4 regions of the Ensifer sp. EB106-03-01-XG145 genome follow, and region 2 is predicted to be linked to each of the others. Evidence: riboswitches for the same ligand, from Rfam matches in the RefSeq annotation. Region 2 holds a riboswitch; each other region holds the start of a gene.
The links. Region 2 has a riboswitch for cobalamin ahead of bluB (5,6-dimethylbenzimidazole synthase). Riboswitches for the same ligand answer to the same signal wherever they lie in the genome.
Positions count from the first base shown of each region.

Region 1: linked by a shared signal. The riboswitch ahead of AC3WWH_RS04180 (aromatic ring-hydroxylating oxygenase subunit alpha) and the one ahead of bluB (5,6-dimethylbenzimidazole synthase) in region 2 are both predicted to bind cobalamin.
Region 3: linked by a shared signal. The riboswitch ahead of cobU (bifunctional adenosylcobinamide kinase/adenosylcobinamide-phosphate guanylyltransferase) and the one ahead of bluB (5,6-dimethylbenzimidazole synthase) in region 2 are both predicted to bind cobalamin.
Region 4: linked by a shared signal. The riboswitch ahead of nrdH (glutaredoxin-like protein NrdH) and the one ahead of bluB (5,6-dimethylbenzimidazole synthase) in region 2 are both predicted to bind cobalamin.

Region 1 covers NZ_JBYTEC010000001.1:863,540-869,112, reverse strand. The annotation lists gene AC3WWH_RS04185 (FAD-binding oxidoreductase) at 1-1,043, opposite strand, end outside; gene AC3WWH_RS04180 (aromatic ring-hydroxylating oxygenase subunit alpha) at 1,045-2,289, opposite strand; cobalamin riboswitch at 2,394-2,602, opposite strand; gene AC3WWH_RS04175 (DUF6656 family protein) at 2,916-3,515, shown strand; gene AC3WWH_RS04170 (L-threonylcarbamoyladenylate synthase) at 3,595-4,569, shown strand; gene AC3WWH_RS04165 (FAD-binding oxidoreductase) at 4,714-5,573, shown strand, end outside.
Region 2 covers NZ_JBYTEC010000010.1:82,177-87,749, forward strand. The annotation lists gene AC3WWH_RS22315 (phytanoyl-CoA dioxygenase family protein) at 56-1,249, shown strand; gene AC3WWH_RS22320 (SDR family oxidoreductase) at 1,337-2,149, shown strand; cobalamin riboswitch at 2,291-2,502, shown strand; gene bluB (5,6-dimethylbenzimidazole synthase) at 2,549-3,244, shown strand; gene AC3WWH_RS22330 (DUF2865 domain-containing protein) at 3,301-4,407, opposite strand; gene AC3WWH_RS22335 (acyl-homoserine-lactone synthase) at 4,535-5,176, opposite strand; gene AC3WWH_RS22340 (helix-turn-helix transcriptional regulator) at 5,319-5,573, opposite strand, start outside.
Region 3 covers NZ_JBYTEC010000016.1:77,670-83,242, forward strand. The annotation lists gene cobN (cobaltochelatase subunit CobN) at 1-547, opposite strand, end outside; gene cobW (cobalamin biosynthesis protein CobW) at 649-1,713, opposite strand; gene cobU (bifunctional adenosylcobinamide kinase/adenosylcobinamide-phosphate guanylyltransferase) at 1,713-2,240, opposite strand; cobalamin riboswitch at 2,677-2,825, opposite strand; gene AC3WWH_RS27260 (adenylate/guanylate cyclase domain-containing protein) at 3,069-5,300, shown strand; gene AC3WWH_RS27265 (class I SAM-dependent methyltransferase) at 5,341-5,573, opposite strand, start outside.
Region 4 covers NZ_JBYTEC010000002.1:307,506-313,078, reverse strand. The annotation lists gene AC3WWH_RS10075 (aspartate/glutamate racemase family protein) at 1-322, shown strand, start outside; gene AC3WWH_RS10070 (LysR substrate-binding domain-containing protein) at 280-1,224, opposite strand; gene AC3WWH_RS10065 (hypothetical protein) at 1,355-1,666, shown strand; cobalamin riboswitch at 1,956-2,180, shown strand; gene nrdH (glutaredoxin-like protein NrdH) at 2,477-2,698, shown strand; gene nrdI (class Ib ribonucleoside-diphosphate reductase assembly flavoprotein NrdI) at 2,711-3,127, shown strand; gene nrdE (class 1b ribonucleoside-diphosphate reductase subunit alpha) at 3,097-5,250, shown strand; gene nrdF (class 1b ribonucleoside-diphosphate reductase subunit beta) at 5,430-5,573, shown strand, end outside.

The sequences.
Region 1 (5,573 bases), on a different contig from region 2:
TAGCCCTCGTCGATCTCGTCATCGAGAATACCGCCATTGTGGTTCATCTCGACCTCGCCCGCGACCTTCATCACCCGGCAGGTGCCGCAGATACCGCCCTCGCAGGCAGCGCCGATCCTCACACCATTGGCACGCGCCGTCTGCAGGATCGTTTGGCCGGGTTTCGCCTCGACCTCCTTGCCGCTCATGGTGAAGGCGACCTTGGCCGCCTGAACCTCACCATCATCGCCGGCACCGGCGCGCACGGCGATCTCTTCCGCGGCAGGTGCTGCCGCCGGCTGGAAGCTCTCCTCGTGATAGCGGGCCATGTCGAAGCCGGCTGCCTTCAGCATCTCGCGCACACCGCGCATGAACGGTTCCGGACCGCAGCAGAACACCGTGCGCTCCTGGAAGTCGGGAGCGAGCAACGGTAGCTTGGCACCGTCGATGCGGCCGCGCAGGCCATGCCAGCCGTGACGCGCCTCGTGCCCCTCGACGATGAAGCCGAGGTTCAGCCCGGACATCTGTGTCGCCAGAACCTCGAGCTCCGAGCGAAACAGAAGGTCGTCCGGCCGGCGAGCACAGGAGATGAAGGTGACATCGGTCTCCGGCACGCAGTCGGCCATCCAGCGCGTCATCGACATCATCGGGGTGATGCCGGATCCGGCGGAGATAAACAGGTACTTTTCGCCGGGATGACGGACGAAGCTGAAATCTCCGAGCGGTCCAAAAGCCCGGAGCTTCATGCCCGGCTTCAGGTGATCGAACATCCAGCGGGTGCCGACGCTGTCGGCCTGCGCCTTCACCGTGACGGCAATTGACAGCGGTCGCGATGGCGTCGACGACAGGGTGTAGGTGCGCATGACCGGTTCGTCGGCGACCGGCAATTCGAGGGTGACGAACTGGCCGGGCAGATAACGAAACCAGGCGGGCTTCTCCGCACGGAAGGTGAAGGTCATGACATCGGCGGTTTCGACAACCGCCGATGTGCATTCGAGCATCTGCTGCCGGTCGATCCAGACATGCAGTTCGTCGAAATGATGGAAGGAGGACGCCATCTGCATGTCAGGCGACCTTTGAGAGCGGAGCCGCATCGCCCTGCAGGCGCTGCTCCATGAACTTGCAGTACCATTCGACGAACTGCATCACGCCACCCTCGTGCTCCGGCGAATACGGACCGGGCTCATAGGCCGGCGAGCGGATGCCGAAGGCATTTTCCTCGACGATCTGGCGATCCTGGTCGTTGGTCTCGGTCCAGACATGAGTCAGATCCTCGAGCGTGTAGTCGACACCTTCGACCGCGTCCTTGTGGACCAGCCACTTCGTTGTCACCTGCGTGAGTTCCGGCCCCAGCGGCAACACGCGGAAGGTGATGGCGTGATCCGAAAGCACGTGGTTCCAGGTCGTGGGGTAATGGAACATCAGGAGCGTGCCGATCTGCTTCTGCCTGACATCGGCCGACAGCGCCCTTTTTACGGCGGGCGCACCCGACATGGTGTAGCTTTCGGCATTATCGACCAGCGGCATGCGCGCGGCGCGGAACTGGCCGGTCGGCGACATCCGGAACTCGCTCGGCAGGCCCTCGGCCTCGCACTTCGCCCAATGGGCGGCAATCACCGGATCGTCCTTGGCGCCCTGCACCCCGGTCGCGGTCGGCGCTTCCGGATAGGTCCGGCAGAGTTCGGGGTGATTGGCGGCGCAGTGGTAGCACTCGCGGTTGTTCTCCCAGACGAGCTTCCAGTTGCCCTTTTCGATGATGGTGCTTTCGAAGGCGACCTTGGTCTCTCCCAGCCGGTGCGGCGCGAGGTAGGGGAATGCCAGCTCGCGGAAGGCGGCGAAATCCGCCGGCGTCTCCGACAGGTTGATGAAGATGTAGCCGCCGACCGTTTCGCAATGGATCTGCTTCAGGCTGTGGGCTGCCTTGTCGAAGTCTTCGCCCATCTGGCGTGCGAAGAGCAGCGAGCCGTCGAGCTCGTAGGTCCATTGATGATAGGGACAGACGAGCTTTGCCGAAGAGCCCTTGTGCTGCGTGCAGACGCGGGAGCCGCGGTGGCGGCAGGAGTTGTGGAGCGCGCGGATCGTGCCCTGGCGATCGCGGGTGATGACGACCGGATAGTCGCCGACCTGGACGGTGAAATAGTTGCCGGCCCGCGGGATTTCGCAATCGTGGCCGATGAACAGCCAATCCCGATACCAGATGTTTTCCAGGTCCTGCCGGTAATAGTCGGGGTCGATGTAGAAGGCCCGATCGAGGCTGTAGCCGTCACGCCGGCCCTTCAGCTTGCGAAGCATATCGGTCTTGGTATCCATGTCCTGTCCTCATGCGCCATGTTTCGGAGAGGCAGGACAGGAACCCGCATGGGCGCACGCCCATGCGTTTTAGGCTCCGATCCGGCTGCCCGCCGCAACCCGTTACGGTTATGTCTGTCAAGGCTGGTTTCCGGGCTCAGGAGCCGTCCTTCGAAGGACCAGCCCGGCGCCTTCCCGGACGGAAAACCGTCCAGTGGCCTTTTGCCGAGGCTTTCGCTCCACCACCGTTGCGGGGGCAGCGCCGGGATTTGACCGGCTTCCCAATTCTCCGCCTTCCCCTTTGGAAGACGACACCTTGAGTAAGGATATGTAAGCGCGGAAGGCGCCTCGGCAGGCGCCGGATAGCGACATTCAATTCCAGAATGACGACACGATCGAAACCGCCTTTTGGAAACGGATGCGAGAATTTTTCACTTTATAAACATATAGATAGATCAAAAATTGGGCAGATGCCGGCTTTTGTGACTGACATGACGCAGACACAGGAAGGCTTCGCCCGTTTGCGACATTCCCATGAATGTGCAGGGGCATCTTCCGCGAACGAAAGGAAATCCTTCATTAACCATAAGCCACTAGGCTTGCCGGCGGACGAAGATGTCCGGCAGGCAGACGGCGCACTGACGATCATGGCAAAGTTCAGATATTACGACGCTGCGGCCGAGAAGCCGCCGGCGGTCATGCCGAAGACGGCCGTGCACACCGAGTTTCTGCGCACCGGCAGGATCAACCGCCGGCAATGGCTGCCGAGCGAGCGACGGTATCTGAGCTACGAAGAAGTCGCGGACAGGACCGGCAAGAAGCTCGCGACCGCCGGTGACACGACGCACAAGCGGATCAACGGCTTTCATGCCTCGATCCAGTTTCCCAAGCTGATTTTTCACCGCACGCTCGTCGGCAAGCCGCATCTCGGCTATTGCCATGTGACGGCGGCGCGGACGGCGGTCACGCCTTCCAAGGACATCAACTGGTCGTTCTACTTCGCCAATTTCTTCAGCGACCTTGGTGATGAGACGCATTTCTTCGACCGTATCCAGAGCGGCTATTCCCGCATGTATTTCGCGGTCGCGATCGAGCCGAACGCCGAAGACGGACAGATGGTCATCAACCGCAACGTCCGCGACAACGGGCTCCTCTTCCGCACGGACGACCCCAAGGTTGCTCTCAAGAACGTGCTGATGCTGGGTGCCCGGGACTCCGCGCTGCGCCGCATTATCCGCAGTCTCTGAGGCAGCAACCGAACGCCCCCAAAAAAATCGTTCTGTTTTCCCGGCACGTCCGTTAAGGAAGCGTCGGAAAGGAAACGGCATGGCAGAGATCATCGACACAGGCAGGGAACCGGACCGCGCGATCGAACGCGCCTGCGCCGTTCTTGCCGAAGGCGAACCGGTCGCGATTCCCACCGAAACCGTCTATGGCCTTGCCGCCGACGCCACCAATCCCGATGCGATCAGCCGCATCTACGAGATGAAGGGCCGGCCGCGCTTCAATCCGCTGATCTCGCATGTCTCCGACATGGCGATGGCCGAGGCCCATGTGCGCTTCGACCCGATTTCCCGACGCCTGGCGGAAACCTTCTGGCCCGGACCCCTGACGCTGATCTTGCCGCAGCGGCCCGATAGCAGCGTGCATGCGCTGGCCTCGGCCGGCCTCGACACGCTTGGCATCCGCATGCCCGACGGCTTTTCGCGCCGGGTGATCGCCCGCTTCGGGCGGCCGCTCGCAGCGCCCAGCGCCAACACCTCGGGCAAGATCAGCCCGACCAGTGCGGTCCATGTCGATGCGGATCTCGGCGAAAAGCTGAAACTGATCCTCGACGCAGGCCCGGCCGAAATCGGCTTGGAGTCCACGATCATCAAGGTCGATGGCGACGAGATCCGGCTGCTCCGCCCCGGCGGCCTCGATGCCGCAGAAATCGAGCGCCTGCTCGATCGTCCGGTGATCCGACCGGAAACGGCGGGAGCAACGATCGAGGCGCCGGGCATGCTGGCCTCCCACTACGCGCCCGGCGCGGCCGTCAGGCTCGATGTTGCCGATGTGCGTGCGGGCGAGGCCTTGATCCGCTACGGCGGCGGCCGGATCGCCGGCGAGGAACAGGCGGCCATCGTTCTCGATCTCAGCCCGACCGGAAATCTTCACGAAGCGGCAGCCAATCTCTTCGACTACATGAAGCGGGCCGACGCCAGCGGCGCTGCGACGATCGCCTTCGGGCCGATCCCTTCGGAAGGATTGGGAGAAGCGATCATCGACCGGCTGCAGCGTGCGGCGGCGCCGCGAGGGTGAGATCGCGTGCGGCTTCTCCTCCGCACCCCGCCCTCACCGGACGGCCGCGATTGCGGTTATGATCGCAGCCGATAGGAACCGAGGATCGTGTCTTCAGATCGACCGATCCGATAGCGCGCTCAAGCGCAGTGCGAAGGCAGACTCATGACGACCCTTCCCTCTCCTGAACTCATCGCCTCCTTCGTCGAGATCGTCGGCAGCGCCAATGCGCTCACCGCCGAAGCGGACAAGGCGCGCTATCTCGTCGAATCCCGCGGGCTCTTTCGCGGCACGACGCCGATGGTGCTTCGCCCCGGTTCGGTCGACGAAGTCTCTCGCATCATGAAACTCGCCAGCGCGACCCGCACCGCGATCGTACCGCAGGGCGGCAACACCGGCCACGTGGCCGGACAGATCCCGCGGGAAGGCAAAGCGGACATCGTGCTTTCGCTCGAACGGCTGAACCGGATTCGCGACGTGGATCCGGTCGGCAACGTGATCGTCGCGGACGCCGGATGCATTCTCGCCGACATCCAGAAGGCAGCGGACGATCACAATCGCCTGTTCCCGCTGTCGCTCGGATCGGAAGGCTCCGCGCGTATCGGCGGCAATCTCTCCACCAATGCCGGCGGCACGGCGGTGCTCGCCTATGGCAACATGCGCCAGCTCTGCCTCGGCCTCGAGGTCGTGTTGCCAACCGGCGAAATTTGGGACGGGCTGCGCCGGCTGAAGAAGGACAATACCGGCTACGACCTGCGCGACCTCTTCATCGGCGCCGAGGGCACGCTCGGCGTCATCACCGGCGCGGTGCTCAAGCTATTCCCGAAACCGCTTGGACATCAGGTAGCCTTCGCCGGTGTCGGCAGTGTGGAGCATGCGCTCGCTCTCTTCGAAAAGGCCGCCAGCCTTTGCGGGCCGGCGCTGACCGGCTTCGAGCTGATGCCGCGCCTCGGCGTCGAATTCACGACGAAACATATTCCCGGCGTTCGCGACCCGATGGACACCGTCCATCCTTGGTACGCGCT
Region 2 (5,573 bases):
GTTTTGCCGCCGCCTATAGTCGTGTCCATCAAGATGTTCCGGAGGAGGAAACGGGATGAAGACCGACAACAGTGCGAGGCAGCGGATCGAGCGTGTCTGGCTCACCGAAGCGGCCTGCGATATCGAGGCGTTCCGCGCGGAGGTCGAGCGCCGAACCAACCTGGCCGACTATCCCTATGCTTCAAGCTGCGACCAGAACGTGTTGATCTACAACAGCGCCGAGCTGATTGCAGCCTGCGGCAATGCCGAGGCGCGGCGGGCGGTGCTTGCCGAAATCTGTGAGGCGCTGGCGACCGGCCCGGGTGTGGCGGTCTTCAAGCGCGCCTTTGCCGATACCACCGCGGTGGATGTCGCGAGCACCGTCTTCGACGAGATCATCGAGGAACAGCATCGCACCAGCAGCGGCGGCGGCGATCATTTTGCCAAGCCCGGCGCCAATGATCGCATCTGGAACTCGCTGGAAAAGCACTGCCTGAAGGCGCCGGAAAATTTTGCAGCCTATTATGGCAATGCCATCATCGCGCTTGTCAGCGAAGCTTGGCTCGGGCCGAATTACCAGATGACGGCGCAGGTGAACCGCGTCAATCCGGGCGGCGCGGCACAATCGGCGCACCGGGACTACCATCTCGGCTTCCAGACCGCCGCGGTGATCGAGCGCTATCCGGCGCATGTTCACAAGCTTTCGCCGGTGCTGACCCTGCAAGGGGCGGTCGCCCATTGCGACATGCCGCTTGAAAGCGGGCCGACGCTGTTCCTGCCCTATAGCCAAACCTATGTGCCGGGTTATCTGGCGCTCAATCGGCCGGAGTTCCGGGCCTATTTCGACGAGCACCATGTCCAGCTCCCGCTCGAAAAGGGCGATGTCGTCTTCTTCAATCCGGCGCTCTTCCACGCCGCCGGCAACAACCGCTCCACCGACATCCGCCGCGTGGCGAACCTGCTGCAGGTGTCCTCGGCCTTTGGCCGGGCGATGGAAACGGTCGATCGGCTGACGATGAGCGCGACGCTCTACCCGGCCTTGAAGGCGTTGCTGGCGAAGGGCAAGCTGACCGATGCGGAAGCGGCCAATGCCATCGCGTCCTGCGCCGAGGGCTATTCCTTCCCAACCAATCTCGACCGCGACCCGCCGCTTGGCGGGCTGGCGCCGAAGACCCAGGCGCAGTTGATGCGCGAGGCACTGACCGCAGGAACGAGCGAGCAGGATTTTCAGGCCGCACTCGACGCGCAGGCGAAGCGCAAGCTGAGCTGACGGTCCGACAGCACATCCGACAGGCTCCCGGAGCGTTTCGCCCGGGGCCGCACCTGTTTTACACGATCATCCGAGGGAGGAATTTCAATGAGCGGACAAATGGAAGGCAAGATCGCCATCGTCACCGGCGGCACGCAAGGGCTGGGCGCAACGATCGCCGGCCTATTCGCCGAACGCGGTGCGGCAGGCATCGTCATTTGTGGGCGCAACGCCGCAAAGGGAAAGGCGAAGGCCGAAGAAATCGGCAAGGCCAGCGGCGCGAAAGTGGTCTATGTCGAGGCCGATCTTGAAAAGGTTGACGACGCGCGCAAGGTCGTTGCCGCCTGCGATGCGGAGTTCGGCCGGGTCGATGCGCTGGTCAATGCCGCCGCTATCACCGATCGCGGCACGATCCTCGACACGACACCGGAACTGTTCGACCGCATGTTCGCCATCAACGTGCGGGCGCCGTTTTTCCTGATGCAGGAGACGGTGAAGGTGATGCGGCGTGAGCAAACGGAAGGCACCATCGTCAATATCGGGTCGATGTCGGCAATGGCCGGGCAGCCCTTCATTGCGGCCTATTGCTCGTCGAAAGGCGCTCTGGAGACGCTGACCAAGAACACTGCCTATGCGCTTCTGCGCAACCGCATCCGCGTCAACGGCCTGAATATCGGCTGGATGGCTTCCGAAGGCGAGGACCGCATCCAGCGCGAATTTCACGGCGCTGCCGCGGATTGGCTCGAAAAGGCGGCCGCCAGCCAACCCTTCGGCAGGCTCGTCGATCCGGCGGAGGTGGCGCGCGCCTGCGCCTATCTGTCTTCCGCGGAATCCGGGCTGATGACCGGATCGGTGATCTGCTTCGACCAGTCGGTCTGGGGCGGCTATGACGGTTCGCCGCATCCGGTGGCGCCGCTCTAGATCACGATGATTTTGGGTCGGATCGACCCAAAATCATAAACGTGATCGATCCTCAAAAGTTAGAGCGGAATGCGGGCGGAAAACCGCGCGCACTTTTCCTCATCCCGCTCTGACGGGCGCTTGTCTTTCCTTGGCGGCTGTGCCCTTATGACGCCGTCAGGTGCCCGCGCGAGCGGGAGAATCGGGAATCCGGTGTCATTCCGGAACGTGCCCAACGCTGTGACGGGGACGGTCGCCTCTAGAAGTGCCTTGAATTGATTCAAGGCTTTGCCACTGGATCCTCAATCGATCTGGGAAGGTGAGGCGACCGGTTGAACCGAAGTCAGAAGACCGGCCTGGCGAGATAGACCGAACCCCGCGCGGACGGCGGGAGGTTTTCGCATTGTTGGGGATCGAACGATGCTGACTGAACAGAAGGGCGGCCTTGCGGCTGCCGGTGCCTTTTCGCCGGACGAGCGGGAGGCCGTCTACCGCGCCATCGAAACACGCCGCGACGTGCGCGACGAATTCTTGGCCGAGCCTCTTCCCGACGATCTGGTGAAACGCCTGCTTGCCGCGGCGCACAGCGCGCCGTCGGTTGGCTTCATGCAGCCCTGGAATTTCGTACTGGTGCGGGGGGCAGAAACGCGCGAGCGCGTCTGGCAGGCGTTTCACCGCGCCAATGATGAGGCCGCCTTGATGTTCGAGGCAGAGCAGCAGGCCAAATACCGCTCGCTGAAGCTTGAAGGCATTCGCAAGGCACCGCTCAGCATCTGCGTCACCTGCGACCGCACACGCGGCGGCGCCGTCGTTCTCGGGCGGACGCACAATCCGCAGATGGATGTCTATTCGACGGTCTGTGCCGTGCAGAACCTGTGGCTTGCGGCGCGAGCCGAAGGCGTTGGCGTCGGCTGGGTCAGTATCTTTCACGAGGCGGAGATCAAGGCGATCCTCGGCATTCCCGATCATATCGAGATCGTCGCCTGGCTCTGCCTCGGTTATGTCGATCGCCTTTACCAGCAGCCCGAACTGGCGGTGAAGGGATGGCGGCAACGCCTGCCGCTGGAAGAACTGGTGTTTGAGGAAGGCTGGGGGAACTGCAGCGAGAGTTCCTAAAGCCCGTCGCGCAAAAGTGCGCAGCGATCGCGACGCGCTTTAAGGCGGCGCCGGGTTCAGTTCTGGACCGGTTGATAGGCCGGTCCCTTCGGGTGCTTCAGGTCGATCGAGGTTTCTTCCTGCGGCAGGAAGGTCGGACCGACGACGCGCACCTTGCTCTTGGACCGGTCGTAAGGCCTCTCCTCGGCCGGCGCCGTGGCGGTCGTGGTGTCCGCCGGCTTCTTGGTTTCGATCACGACGATGGATGACTGATCGTCGCCGATCTTGGTGCCGGTCGTTTTCGGTGAGGTTGCGGCAGTCTGCGGTATCTGGCAGCCGCACATGCCGGGCTTGCTGATGCCGCGTGTGCGATAGGCGAACGCATTGGGCATTTCGGTATAGGGTAACCCGGTCACGGCCGAGACCATCTGTTCGCTCTCTTCCGTGTTGATATCGTGGAAGTAGAGTTCGGTTTCGGCGCCAGGACAGCGCGCCCGGCAGGCCTGTTCGTCCCGCGGGAAGTCGGCCGGCGTCGCATCCGAGGAGATCGGGAAGAAAGCGCCGTCGCAGGTGCGCACGCACATGGTCCTGAGTGTTCCGCGATAGTAGCCATCCTGCGGCGCATAGCCGTCTTCGCCATGCCCGAGCATCGGCCCGTAGGCGTCGTCAGGTGGCAGGTCGGCAATGATGTTGCGGTGCGTTTCGGGCTCTTCGGGCTCGACGCTCGCGAATTCTTCGCTGTCGCTGTAGCAGCCGTTGATTTCAAGCGCGGCAAGGATACGGCGGCGACTGTCTTCGCTGCCGCCGGCGACGATCTGCTCGCGCTCCGACTTCAGCATGCGCAGATTGTCTTCCATCTCGGCTATGAGGCTGTCGAGCTCCCCGCAGCTGTCGGGGTCGCCGCCATCGAAGGTGACGACGCTGCCGCCACCGCAGCCCGCGCGGCGGCGGTCGTTCTTCGCCCGGCGCAGCTCGATATTCTGTCGTGAGATGGCGCTGGCATAGTCCCGGGCATCCGCAGTGGTGGCGACCATGTCGGGCAGTTGCGCAAGCCGGGTATTCAGCCGGTCGCACACGGTCGATGCCAGCGAAGGATCGGCACCGACCAGGGCCAGCGGCACAAGCACCACAGCGACGTGTTTCAAGCGCGGGAACACGGGCGAAGTCTCTTCCTGATGCCGCATGATGCCGGCCTTCTGATATGGGCGGCTGCCAGCGGCAATTCCTGTTTCACCTCCATCATAGAGCTTGTCGGTGATCGTGCAACGACAAGCGGCGGTTTGCGTTAACGGCTCCGGCCGGCGATGGCATTCAAGCGGCGCGGGCGGTTTCGAGCGACATCGGGCGTTCGAGAACGGTGCCTTCGATGGCGGCAATGGCCTTCATGCGCTGAAGCAGGTCGTTAGTCACTTCCCAGGCGACGGCAACGGCGAAGACCGAGCCGATGCGATGGGGTTCGGCAATGCGCTCGCCCGGGCATCCCATGCGGCGGAACATGCGCTCCAGGAACACGTCGGTGACCGTGACGATGTGGCTGATGCCGGAGGCGAGACCGAGTTCGCCGACACCGCACATCAACTCGGCGGCGGCGATCGTCACCTGATTGGAGGCGCGGTCCTGCGAAATCTCGGGCTCGATGCAGAAGCGGCTCGATTCCCACACCGAGGCGCTGCGGATTTCCGGATTGTCGCCGAGCAGGATCGGGAAGGTATCGTCCAGCATGTTGGGGCCGAGCGTCGGCAGCAGCCTCAGCGAGCCACGCAGCCGGCCGTCGGGAGCGTAGGATAGCACGTAGAGCGGGTTCGCCGTGTCGTAGTTGTCGATTTCCCATGCGCCGTCCGTCTGAACGTCCCACTTCAGGAAGTCGTGGAAGACGCGCTTGCGCAGCCGGAACATGTCGTCGACGGCCTGCGGGTGCTGTGCTCGGGTCTTTCCGTTCAGGATCCTGATCATCTTTTTCTCCATCCTTGTCTTGGGATGGGCGGATGCTGTCAGGCTGGCGGCGGTCGCGTAACTGTCGGTAGTGACAGTTTAAATCAGCGATATTTCCCACTAGATTTCGAGGGGTTTTGGGAGGGCATTGGCGCGAGCTGCGTCAAACGGTGGGGATCAGCGCATGGCGGACGGCCTGGGCGACCGCTTGCGTGTTGGAGACGACATTCAGCTTGCGCCTCGCATTGGTCATGAAGAAGCGCACAGTGCGTTCGGAAATGCCGAGGATAGTGGCGATTTCCCAATAGCTCTTGCCGGCGGCGGCCCAGGTCAAAACCTCGGTTTCGCGACCGGTGAGGCGCATGTCACGCGCCGAAAGGCCGCCGGCCATTGCGCCATGTTCCAGCATGGCCGCATG
Region 3 (5,573 bases), on a different contig from region 2:
CCCGCCCCGGCCACCAGATGCCGGCTTTCAGCAAAGGCTTGGCCGGCTGCGGTTTCTCGGCGCCTGAAACCAGCGCCTCGGCATAGTCGAGGAACAGGCCGGCATTGTCGGCGCCGCCTTCGGTGAAATAGGCCCAGAGCCGCTGGCGGTCATCGGCCTCAACCGTAGAAAACGGTTCAAGGCCCGGGTCCGGCTTGTCGTCGCCCGGCAGCACCGCGATCTGGAAACGGTGAGTGACGGCCGCCGCATGCAAGGCTTCGAGCAGATAGCGGAAATAGCTGGCGCCACCGAGCGGCCGGACGACGATCAGCTTCGCATGACGTGCCGTGCGCTCGACATAGGTGTCGACCGACATCGGGTGCATCAGGCTCATCAGGCTGGCAATGCGCAGACTCAGGCCTCCGTCGCGCCGGCCGTGGGCCGCAGCGATCGAGGAAAGCTCGGTGTCGGCGGCCGACAGGAAGAGGATATCGGCCGGCGTTTGCCCAAGGTCGATCGCCTCGTTGCCGTCGGCGATCGTTCCTTTCTGGGCGAGAAGCAGATGCATGATCTTGTCCGTTCGGGCAATTCCGAACGGAAACGCGTGAAGCGGCTTCCGTCCGGAATTGCGTTATTTCAATGCGTTAGATCATTTCATTCAATGAACGATCAGACGAGCGCAGCAATCGCAGCGCGCACCGCCGCCTCGTCCATGTCGTGCAGGCCGATGACGACGAGGCGCGTGCCGCGCTTTTCGCCGGCCGCCCAGGCCCGGTCGTAATACTGGTCGATGCGGGCACCGACGGCCTGGATCAGCAGGCGCATCGGCTTGCCGGGCACATCGGCAAAACCCTTGAGGCGCAGCACGTCGTGCTCGGCGATGACGCCCTTGAGGCGATCGATGAAGGCGGCCGGATCGGCGATGGCGCCGAGCTCGACGACGAAGCTGTCGAACTCGTCATGGTCGTGCTCCTCGCCCGTTTCATGCTCCATCTCGTGGTGCGACTTGCGGTTGGCGATATCGCTTTCGGTGCCGACGCCGAGGCCGAGCAGGATGGCGGCGGCCACTTCGCCGTTCTTTGCCTCGATCATGGTCGGCTTGCGGCTGGTGCGCGAGGAAACCTCGTCGCGCACGGCCTTGAGGCCGGACGCGTCGATCAGATCGGTCTTGTTGAGCACGATGAGGTCGGCAGCGGTCAGCTGATCCTCGAACAGTTCCTCGATCGGGCTTTCATGGTCGAGATTGTCGTCCTCGACGCGCAGCGCATCGACCTTGTCATGGTCGTCGGCAAAGCGGCCGGCGGCAACAGCAGCGCTGTCGACCACGGTGACGACGCCATCGACGGTGACTTCGCTGCGGATGTCCGGCCAGTTGAAGGCGGCGATCAGCGGCTGCGGCAGCGCCAGGCCCGAGGTCTCGATGATGATATGGTCCGGGCGGTTTTCGCGCTCGAGCAGCTTGGTCATGGTCGGGATGAAATCATCGGCAACGGTGCAGCAGATGCAGCCATTGGTAAGTTCGATGATGTCGTCCTCGGTGCAGGCCTCCGCGCCGCAGCCCTTCAAGACGTCGCCGTCGACGCCGAGATCGCCGAACTCGTTGATGATCAGCGCGATGCGCTTGCCGTCGGCGTTCTGCAGCAGATTGCGGATCATCGTCGTCTTGCCGGCGCCGAGGAAGCCGGTGATGACGGTCGCCGGGATCTTGCCGTGGCTGGTTCTCGCAGTGGTCATTATTCACCCTTCATTTTCAGCGGCAAACCGGCCGCGACAAAGTAAACTTCAGCGGATTTCTCCGCAACGATCTGGTGAAGCCGGCCGGCATGGTCGCGAAACTCGCGGGCCATGCGGTTCTCGGGCACGATGCCGAGGCCGACCTCGTTGGAAACGAAAACGAGGCGCGTCCGCGCCTGCGGCAGGAAGGCGGCGAGCGCTGCGAACTCCGCCTCGATGTCGCGCTCCTCAAGCATGAGATTGGTGACCCACAGCGTCAGGCAGTCGATCAAAACGACATGGGTGGGGTCGTCGATGCGCCGCAGAATGCCGACGAGATCGACCGGCTCCTCGTGCGTCGTCCAGCCTTCGCCGCGGCGCGTCCTGTGATGATCGATGCGCGCGCGCATTTCGTCGTCCCAGGCGCGGCCAGTGGCGACATAATGTTTGGCGAGACCGGACGCTTCGACGAGCTTCTCGGAAAAGCTGGACTTGCCGGAGCGGGCGCCGCCGAGGACCAGGACCGGTCCGGCGCTGGGATTGCTCATCGCGACCGCGCCAAGGTCAGCGGCAGATGGCAACAGCCGTTCGACGCGCCGGCGGCGCGTTCGGGAAAGTATCTGAGAGCCAAAACAACCTCCGTGATGGCGTTGGAGACGACACGTCTCCTCGGGCGGAATGCCCATGTCGGGTGGCAGGTCTCCTGGCTCACGGCGTCACGGGCCCCACATCGCCTCGCCCCGAATGGACGAGGTTCCGATGTCAGGACCCGAGCGGCCCGCCTCACCTTCCCGGCGCTTTCCAGTGCCACAGCGAACCTTTGCGCGTCGTCTCCGACGCATGGGTGCTGTGGGCGACATCATGAAAGGCGGACGATTCGTAGAAGAAGAGGCGTCCAACCCGGCTGATCACGATGCCACGCCAGTGGCTTTTCCGGCTCGATTCCGCACTGCCTCGATTGCCCCATGCAACCGGCTGGCAGCTCTGAATTTGAGCCCGATGGCGAACCCTGACCGTTCTACAGTCGCGGGGTCGGCTGCGATAAGGATGCCCGGTTTGGGTCCATCCGTCACATTCCCAATTATTCCCCCCGATCGCCACGACAAGGGGGAACCATCCAACATCCGATGATTAGGAAGCGGGCGCCGCAAAGTCAATCGACGCTTGCGACACCTCCCCGGCCGACTTGCGTCGCGCGACGATTTGTCGAGCGCGAAGCCGCACCGGACATGAGGCGAATGGCAGATCGCGAACGAACATATTTTAGCAATTACAGATGTTGCGTTAAACTGCAGCGCCGCGCGTCCTATGGACGTGCAAAGGTCGCTGAACCATCCCGCAACCGACCCGAGGGGCTTCGTTTATCCGGTAGGCACATGGAACGCAGGCTCGCCGCCGTGATGATTGCCGACGTTTGCGGCTATGGGCTGCTTACCCAGGCCGACGAGGAGGGTACCTGCGCCCGCTTTCAGGCCGACCTGCACGAACTATTCGAACAAAGCATCGAGACGCATCGCGGCCGGCTGATCAAGACCATGGGCGACGGCCTGCTGGTCGAGTTCCACAGCGTCGTCGAGGCGGTCCGATGTGCGGTCGAGGTGCAGCGCGCCAAATCTGAAAGTCGCGGCGTGGACGCGGGGCGGCTGCAATTCCGCATCGGCATCAATCTTGGCGACGTGATCGTCGAGGGCGACGACATCCACGGCGATGGTGTCATCATCGCCGAGCGCCTGCAGAGCCTGGCCGAACCGGGCGGCATCGTCATCTCCGGCACCGCCTACGACCAGGTCGAGAAGCACCTCGATGTCGGTTTCGTCTTTCTCGGCGAGCAGCGCCTGAAACACGTCGAAAAACCGGTTCGGACCTACCGTCTCTGGCTGGACGAAGCCCACGCCGGCAAGCCGAAGGCCAGGGCGCACCGTGGAAGACGCTGGGTCGCCCTGGCAGCGGCATCTGCCCTGGCATTCACAGCCGCCGCCGGCGCCGCCTGGTGGCGCCCGTGGCAGCCGCCTGCCGACATCCGTCCGGCTCAGGCTGTGGACTTCAGCCAAGCAGACAAGCCCTCGATCGCCGTGCTTCCGTTTGCCAATGTCAGCGATGACCCCAAGCAGGAGTTTTTCGCCAATGGCATGACCGACGGCCTCGTCACCGAACTGGCCCAGATCTCCGGCCTGTTCGTCATCGCGCGCAACTCGACGTTCACCTACAAGGGGAGATCGGTGACAGCCAGGCAGGTGTCGGAAGAACTCGGTGTGAGATATGTGCTTGAAGGCAGCGTCCAGCGTGCCGGAGAGCAACTTCGCATCAATGCGCAGCTCATAGATTCCCTGGATGGCGGTCACGTCTGGGCCGGAAAGTTCGACGGATCGCTCACCGACGCCTTTGCGCTGCAGGACGAAGTGATGCGCGGCATTGCCGAAGCGCTTGCGTTGCGGCTGGATCCTGACCAGCAGATGGCCTTCGGGCGCAAGGAAACGACCGTGCCGGCGGCCTTCGATGCGTTCCTGCGCGGCTGGGAGCACCACCGGCGCACCACGCCCGAAGACTTCGCGAAGGCACTGCCCTATTTCGACCAGGCGATTGCGCTCGATCCCGCCTATGGACGTGCCTATGCCGCCGCAGCCATGGTCTATGCGCGCATTTATCTGTGGCGCTGGCACTATCAGCTGGGCATCACGCGCTTCGAGGCGCGAGCCAAGGCGCGGCAGTTTCTGCGGATGGCGCAGAAACATAAGACGGCACTCGCCTATCAGGCAGCGGCCCTCCTTGCCGAAGTGGACTGGCGGCATGCCGACGCGCTCGCAGACCTCAAGGAAGCGATCGCGCTGGAACCCGGCGACTCCTGGAGCTACGCATTGACGGCCTTCGTGCTGACATCCGCCGGTCGGCCGGCGGAGGCCCTGCCCCATATCCGCACGGCGATCCGCCTCGATCCGCACTCCCCGTCCTTCTTCCTGTACGTCCTCGGCCTGACGCAGTTCAGCCTGGAGGATTTCGAAGCAGCAGCAGCGGCGGCGAGAAGCAGCATCGCGCTCAACCCCCAGGATGACGGTCCTTTCCTTCTCCTTGCCTCTGCCGCCGGACATCTCGGTCACCGCGCGGAGGCTGAGGCGGCAGTCGCCCGCTACGACGCGCTTCGCATCAGCCGTGGCGGAACGCCCGTCTGCATTTCAGAGCGCCCGCCGCTGGACCTGGCGCAGCCGCATGCCAGCGAGAAGCTCTATCAGGGACTGCGCCTGGCGGGCGTGCCTGAGACCCTGATGAACACCGACGTCAGCATTCGCGACAGGCTGCCAGCCGATGAGCTCCGTTCGTTGTTCTTCGGGCACCGGTTGCGTGGACGCATGCTGGATTCGGGCGAGGAACATGAAGCTGTCGTTTCGCCCGAGGGCATCGCCACCTTGACGGGAGACTGGGCTTCGCTCGGCGCCGGCAGGATGAGCAACGTCGAGGTCCGGTTCGAGAAGGACGAGGTTTGTTTCCTGTGGCTGAAAACGACGAACCTTTGTGGGGTGGTCTCGCGGAACCCCGGAGGACTGAGCGCCCGGGAAAACGAGTTCATCTGGTACCATGGCGACAGAGCCTTCACCTTCTCGCAGGTGCGCTAGCCATGGCAGAAGCGACGCAGGCGCCAAACCGGTTGCGGCCCTAGTGCGTCACCCGCTGCAGCACGCTGAACTGGAAGGCCTGGGTCGAATTCCACGGGGTCGTGTGCTGGTGCTTGACATGCTCGACAAGCCGGAAGGACGGTCCGATCACTTCGGCGAGTGCCGCCGGATCGTAGCGCACCACCGGTAGGCCACTGCAGCGCTCCGGACCATCGGGCGCGAAGGTGGCGATAACCGCGTACCCGCCAGGCGCGACGGCCGCCGTCAGGCGCT
Region 4 (5,573 bases), on a different contig from region 2:
CCGCGCCGCCAACATCCCGGTGCTCGAACTGGAGGACAAGGCATCAGACGCGCTCGCCAAACTCCGGCGCGAGATCGAGCTGGCGCTCAATCAGGATGGCGCAGAAGCGATCGTGCTCGGCTGCGCCGGCATGGCCGATCTCGCCCGTGCGCTCCAAGCGGACTATGACGTCCCTGTCATCGACGGCGTTTCGGCCGCGGTCAAACAGGCGGAAGCACTCGTGTCACAGGGACTTATGACCAGTAAGCGCGGGGCCTATGCGTCGCCGCTCAGCAAGCCCTATTCAGGTTTCATGAGCGCGCTCGCTCCGACCCCGGCTTGAGGTGATGCCGACCTGGAATCGCCCACGACGGTCGCCAGCAGCGCATTCGATGCATCGGCCTCGGCAATGATCCACTCGCGAAAGGCCTGGATCTTCTTTTGCCGCCGGTGGCTCTGCGGGTAGACCAGCCAATAGGCCCGGCCGTCCTGCACCACATGGTCAAACGGCCGGATGAGTTTGCCGTTTCTGAGTTCCTCCAGCAGGAAGGTCGAGACGGCGATGGCAATGCCGTGATCCGCAAGTGTCGTGGCGACGTCCATCGCCTGAACGTCGAAGATCAGTTCGGTGCCGTTGCTCGCCGGTGGTTCCACGCCGGTTTCGATCATCCATCGCCGCCACCAGCTGGCGTTACCGAAGCGCCGTACGCGCAGAACGTCCGAGGGATGCTTGAGCTGGTGTTTCTCCATGAAAGACGGTGTGCAGACCGGCATGTAATCGATAGGGAAGAGCGGAAACACGTCGTTGCCGGGCCAGTCGCCGTTGCCGCTGCGCACCACGAGGTCGATCGCATCACGCTTGAAGTCGATCAGTTCGGTCGACATGTGCACCCGGATGCTGATGTTCGGATGGGCCGTCTGAAACGAGGCGAGCCGCTGACCGAGCCAGCTCGAGACGACGGTCGGTAGCACGGAAATGTGCAGGTGGTGCTCGGTCATGTCGGCGATCTCGGAAAACGCAGCCCCGAGAAGATCGATCGCCTCGGTCACCTTCGGCGCCAGTTGCCGCCCGGCCGCCGTCAGCCTCACCTCGCGCGGAAGACGAACGAAGAGCGGCGTGCCGATGCGCTCCTCCAAGATCCGGATCTGGTAGCTGACCGCCGCCTGCGTCATGCCGAGCTCGTCGGCGGCGCGGGTGAAGCTCAGATGTCTGGCGGCCGCTTCGAAGGCGCGCACGGCACTCATGGGAGGAATCTTGCTCATGGTTCTGAGATAAGCATTCTTTATGCCTGCATGCGAGAAATCGCTTTGCGCGAAGCAGCAAAAATCCTCACTTTTTTTCGCGAACACAACAGCAAAAACAAAGAGGATAGCAATGCTTAGCGCAGTGCGATCAACGATCCTTCATGCCCTGAACTGGGCCGGCAACGCACTCAACCCGACCATCGCCATCGATACGTTCAGCGAATTCCAGCTGAAGGATATCGGCCTCACGCGGGATCACGAGACCGTCCGGGCGCGCATCGACGATGGTGCCGATCCGTGGCATTGGCCGACGGACGGCAATCCGCGCAAGTCACCGCCCTCGCCGGAGCGGGATTGCGGCGACGCGCCGCAAATGGCAAGGGCTTCGCCTCGAGCCCAGCCCGGAGAAAACAAAGACGTAAGCATGTCGCTCTGCGATTGACGGAACGCAGAGGCAAGAGACAGCGCAGTTGTCGTGATCTGCCACCTGCCAGCCCGCGGACCGAATTCGAGAGCGATCCGGCGTGGCGTTTCTGAAAGCGGCGTGCCGGAGCCTCTTCGCAAGTGATCGGCAACGGAGCAAGCGCCGGGCTCGAAGCCGAGAAGCTCTCCACCCACAGGTTTCGCCGCATCCCGCGGTTTACTCCTTGTTATCCACACGGCGAAAGAAATCACCTTCTCTCCCCGGCTTCAGGCACCTCGAACCTATTGACGCAGATTTGCGATGAACTACTATATCTAGTGTTCGAGGTTCTCTCGATTCGCAGGGATTGAGAGCTAAGACGGGAATACGGTGCGTCGGCGAGTTTTCGCCAGGCTATGCCGTAGCTGCCCCCGCAACTGTAGACGGCGAGCGACTGTCCGGAATTGGACCACTGAGGCATGAGGCCTCGGGAAGGTCGGGATGGAAGCTGAGACCCGTGAGCCAGGAGACCTGCCTCGAGCAACAAACGTCCACGGGCGGGGTGTCCGGAGAGGTTGAGTTGCGTGCGGCAGGATGAGCCTGCCTGATCGTCTCGACATCTCCCCGGCAGCCTGTCGAAAGCTTCGGGGTGAAGTCATGTCCGCGTCATTGAAATTCTATCGCTCGCCAATCAAGAGGCGCGGTTTCCCGCGCAACTGACGAAGAGGCATGCCCGGGCGTCCAGATCCGAGCGAGCCACAGCCATGACAGCCCTGCATTTCGCCGGATCGCGGTTGCGTGTCCGTGCGCCTTCTCATGCTCTCATCCAGCCGACCAAACGAGGAAGAAATGAACGTTACCGTCTACAGCAAGCCCGCCTGCGTCCAATGCACCGCGACCTACCGGGCGCTCGATCGCCAGGGCGTCAACTACGAGATCATTGATATCTCCATCGACCAAGACGCGCTCGAAACGGTCAAGGGCCTCGGCTACATGCAGCTTCCCGTCGTCGTCGCCGGCCCCGAACACTGGGCGGGTTTTCGCCCCGACAAGATCAGCGCGCTTTCCTAGAGGAGACAGGCGGTGGGCCTGATCGTCTATTTTTCCAGCCGCTCGGAAAACACCCATCGCTTCGTCGAAAAGCTCGGCCTTCGCGCAGCGCGCATACCGCTCAAGGAAAGTAAGGCTTCACTTACGGTTTCCGAGCCCTTCGTGTTGGTCGTGCCCACCTATTGCGGCGACGACGGCCGGGGCGCCGTGCCGAAACAGGTGATCCGCTTCCTCAACGATGCGGGCAACCGCTCTCACATCCGCGGCGTGATTGCTGCGGGCAACAGCAATTTCGGCGCGACCTACGGGATCGCCGGCGACGTCATCGCGGCCAAGTGCCGGGTGCCCTACCTCTACCGGTTCGAGCTGCTCGGAACCGAGGAGGACGTCGCCAATGTCAGAAACGGGATGGAACGATTTTGGACGTCTCAACACTCGAACGCCCCCTGAAGGCGACGGAAGCAGCGCTCGACTATCATGCGCTGAACGCGATGCTGAACCTCTATGATGAAGAGGGGCGCATCCAGCTCGACAAGGACCGGCTGGCGGCGAAGCAGTACTTCCTCCAGCACGTCAACCAGAACACCGTCTTCTTCCATAACCTCAGGGAGAAGCTCGATTATCTGGTGACCGAGGGCTACTACGAACAGCAGGTGCTGGATCAGTATTCCTTCAACTTCGTCCGCGACCTCTACGACCACGCTTACGGGAAGAAGTTCCGCTTCCCGACTTTCCTCGGCGCGTTCAAATACTACACGTCCTATACGCTGAAGACCTTTGACGGAAAGCGCTACCTGGAGCGCTACGAAGACCGCGTCTGTATGGTGGCGATGACGCTGGCGCGCGGGAACGAACAGCTTGCCCGCGATCTCGTCGACGAGATCATTTCCGGCCGTTTCCAGCCGGCGACGCCGACCTTCCTCAATGCCGGCAAAAAGCAACGCGGCGAGCTCGTCTCCTGCTTCTTGCTTAGGGTCGAGGACAATATGGAAAGCATCGGCCGCGCGATTAATTCCGCGTTGCAGCTCTCCAAGCGCGGCGGCGGCGTGGCGCTGTCGCTCACCAACATCAGAGAGATGGGCGCACCGATCAAGCAGATCGAAAACCAGTCCTCCGGCATCATCCCGGTGATGAAGCTCTTGGAAGACAGCTTCTCCTATGCCAACCAGCTTGGCGCCCGCCAGGGAGCAGGTGCTGTCTATCTGCATGCCCACCACCCGGATATCATGCGCTTCCTCGATACCAAGCGGGAAAATGCCGACGAGAAGATCCGTATCAAGACGCTGTCGCTCGGCGTCGTCATCCCGGACATCACCTTCGAGCTCGCCCGCAACAACGAGGACATGTATCTGTTCTCGCCCTATGACGTGGAGCGCGTCTACGGCGTGCCGCTGACCGAAATTTCGGTGACGGAGAAGTACCGCGAGATGGTCGAGGATGCTCGTATCCGCAAGCGGAAGATCAAGGCGCGCGATTTCTTCCAGATCATTGCCGAAATCCAGTTCGAGAGCGGATACCCCTACATCATGTTCGAGGACACGGTGAACCGGGCGAACCCGATCGCCGGGCGCATCACCATGAGCAACCTCTGCTCGGAAATCCTGCAGGTGAGCGAGGCGAGCGAATTCAACGACGACCTCTCCTACGCAAAGATGGGCAAGGATATCTCTTGTAATCTAGGCTCGCTGAACATTGCCGCGGCGATGGACAGTCCGGATTTCGGCCAGACGATCGAGACCTCGATCCGCGCGCTCACCGCCGTCTCCGAAATGAGCCACATCTCTTCCGTGCCTTCGATCGAGAAGGGCAATGACGACAGCCATGCGATCGGCCTTGGCCAGATGAACCTGCACGGCTACCTCGCCCGCGAGCGCGTCTTCTACGGCTCCGAGGAAGGCATCGATTTCACCAACATCTATTTCTACACGGTGACCTATCACGCCATCCGCGCATCCAACCGGCTGGCGGTCGAGAAGGGCGTGACCTTCAAGGGCTTCGAGAACTCGAAATATGCGTCCGGCGAATATTTCGACAAATACACCGGGGCCAAATGGTTGCCAGCGACCGAAAAGGTAAAGGCCCTGTTCGAAGCGGCCGGCATTTCCATCCCGACGCAGGAAGACTGGCTGGAACTGAAGCAGGCGGTCATGCAAGGTGGTCTCTACAACCAGAACCTCCAGGCGGTGCCGCCGACGGGCTCGATCTCCTACATCAACCACTCGACCTCCTCTATCCACCCGATCGTCTCGAAGATCGAGATCCGCAAGGAAGGCAAGATTGGCCGCGTCTACTATCCGGCCGCCTTCATGACCAACGACAACCTCGAATATTACCAGGACGCCTACGAGATCGGGCCGGAGAAGATCATCGACACCTATGCGGCTGCGACCCAGCATGTCGATCAGGGCCTGTCGCTGACCCTGTTCTTCCGCGACACGGCGACGACGCGCGACATCAACCGCGCGCAAATCCACGCCTGGAAGAAGGGCATCAAGACCATCTACTACATCCGCCTTCGCCAGATGGCGCTTGAGGGCACGCAGGTCCAGGGCTGCGTTTCCTGCGCGTTGTAGCGCCGCGTTCCCATTAAGTGCCCCTCACCCTAACCCTCTCCCCGCCTGCGGGGAGAGGGTACCTGCCACACTGACGGCCCAGATTATGCGAGATGGCGCGGCATATGCCTTCTCCCCGCAAGCGGGGAGAAGGTGCCGGCAGGCGGATGAGGGGCGTCCACGCCCGAGAGGACAACGAAATGAACATGCACAACAAGCCAGCGAGCCGCATCCGCGCCATCAACTGGAACCGCATCGAGGACGACAAGGATCTGGAGGTCTGGAACCGGCTTACCGGCAATTTCTGGCTGCCGGAGAAGGTGCCGCTCTCCAACGACATCCCC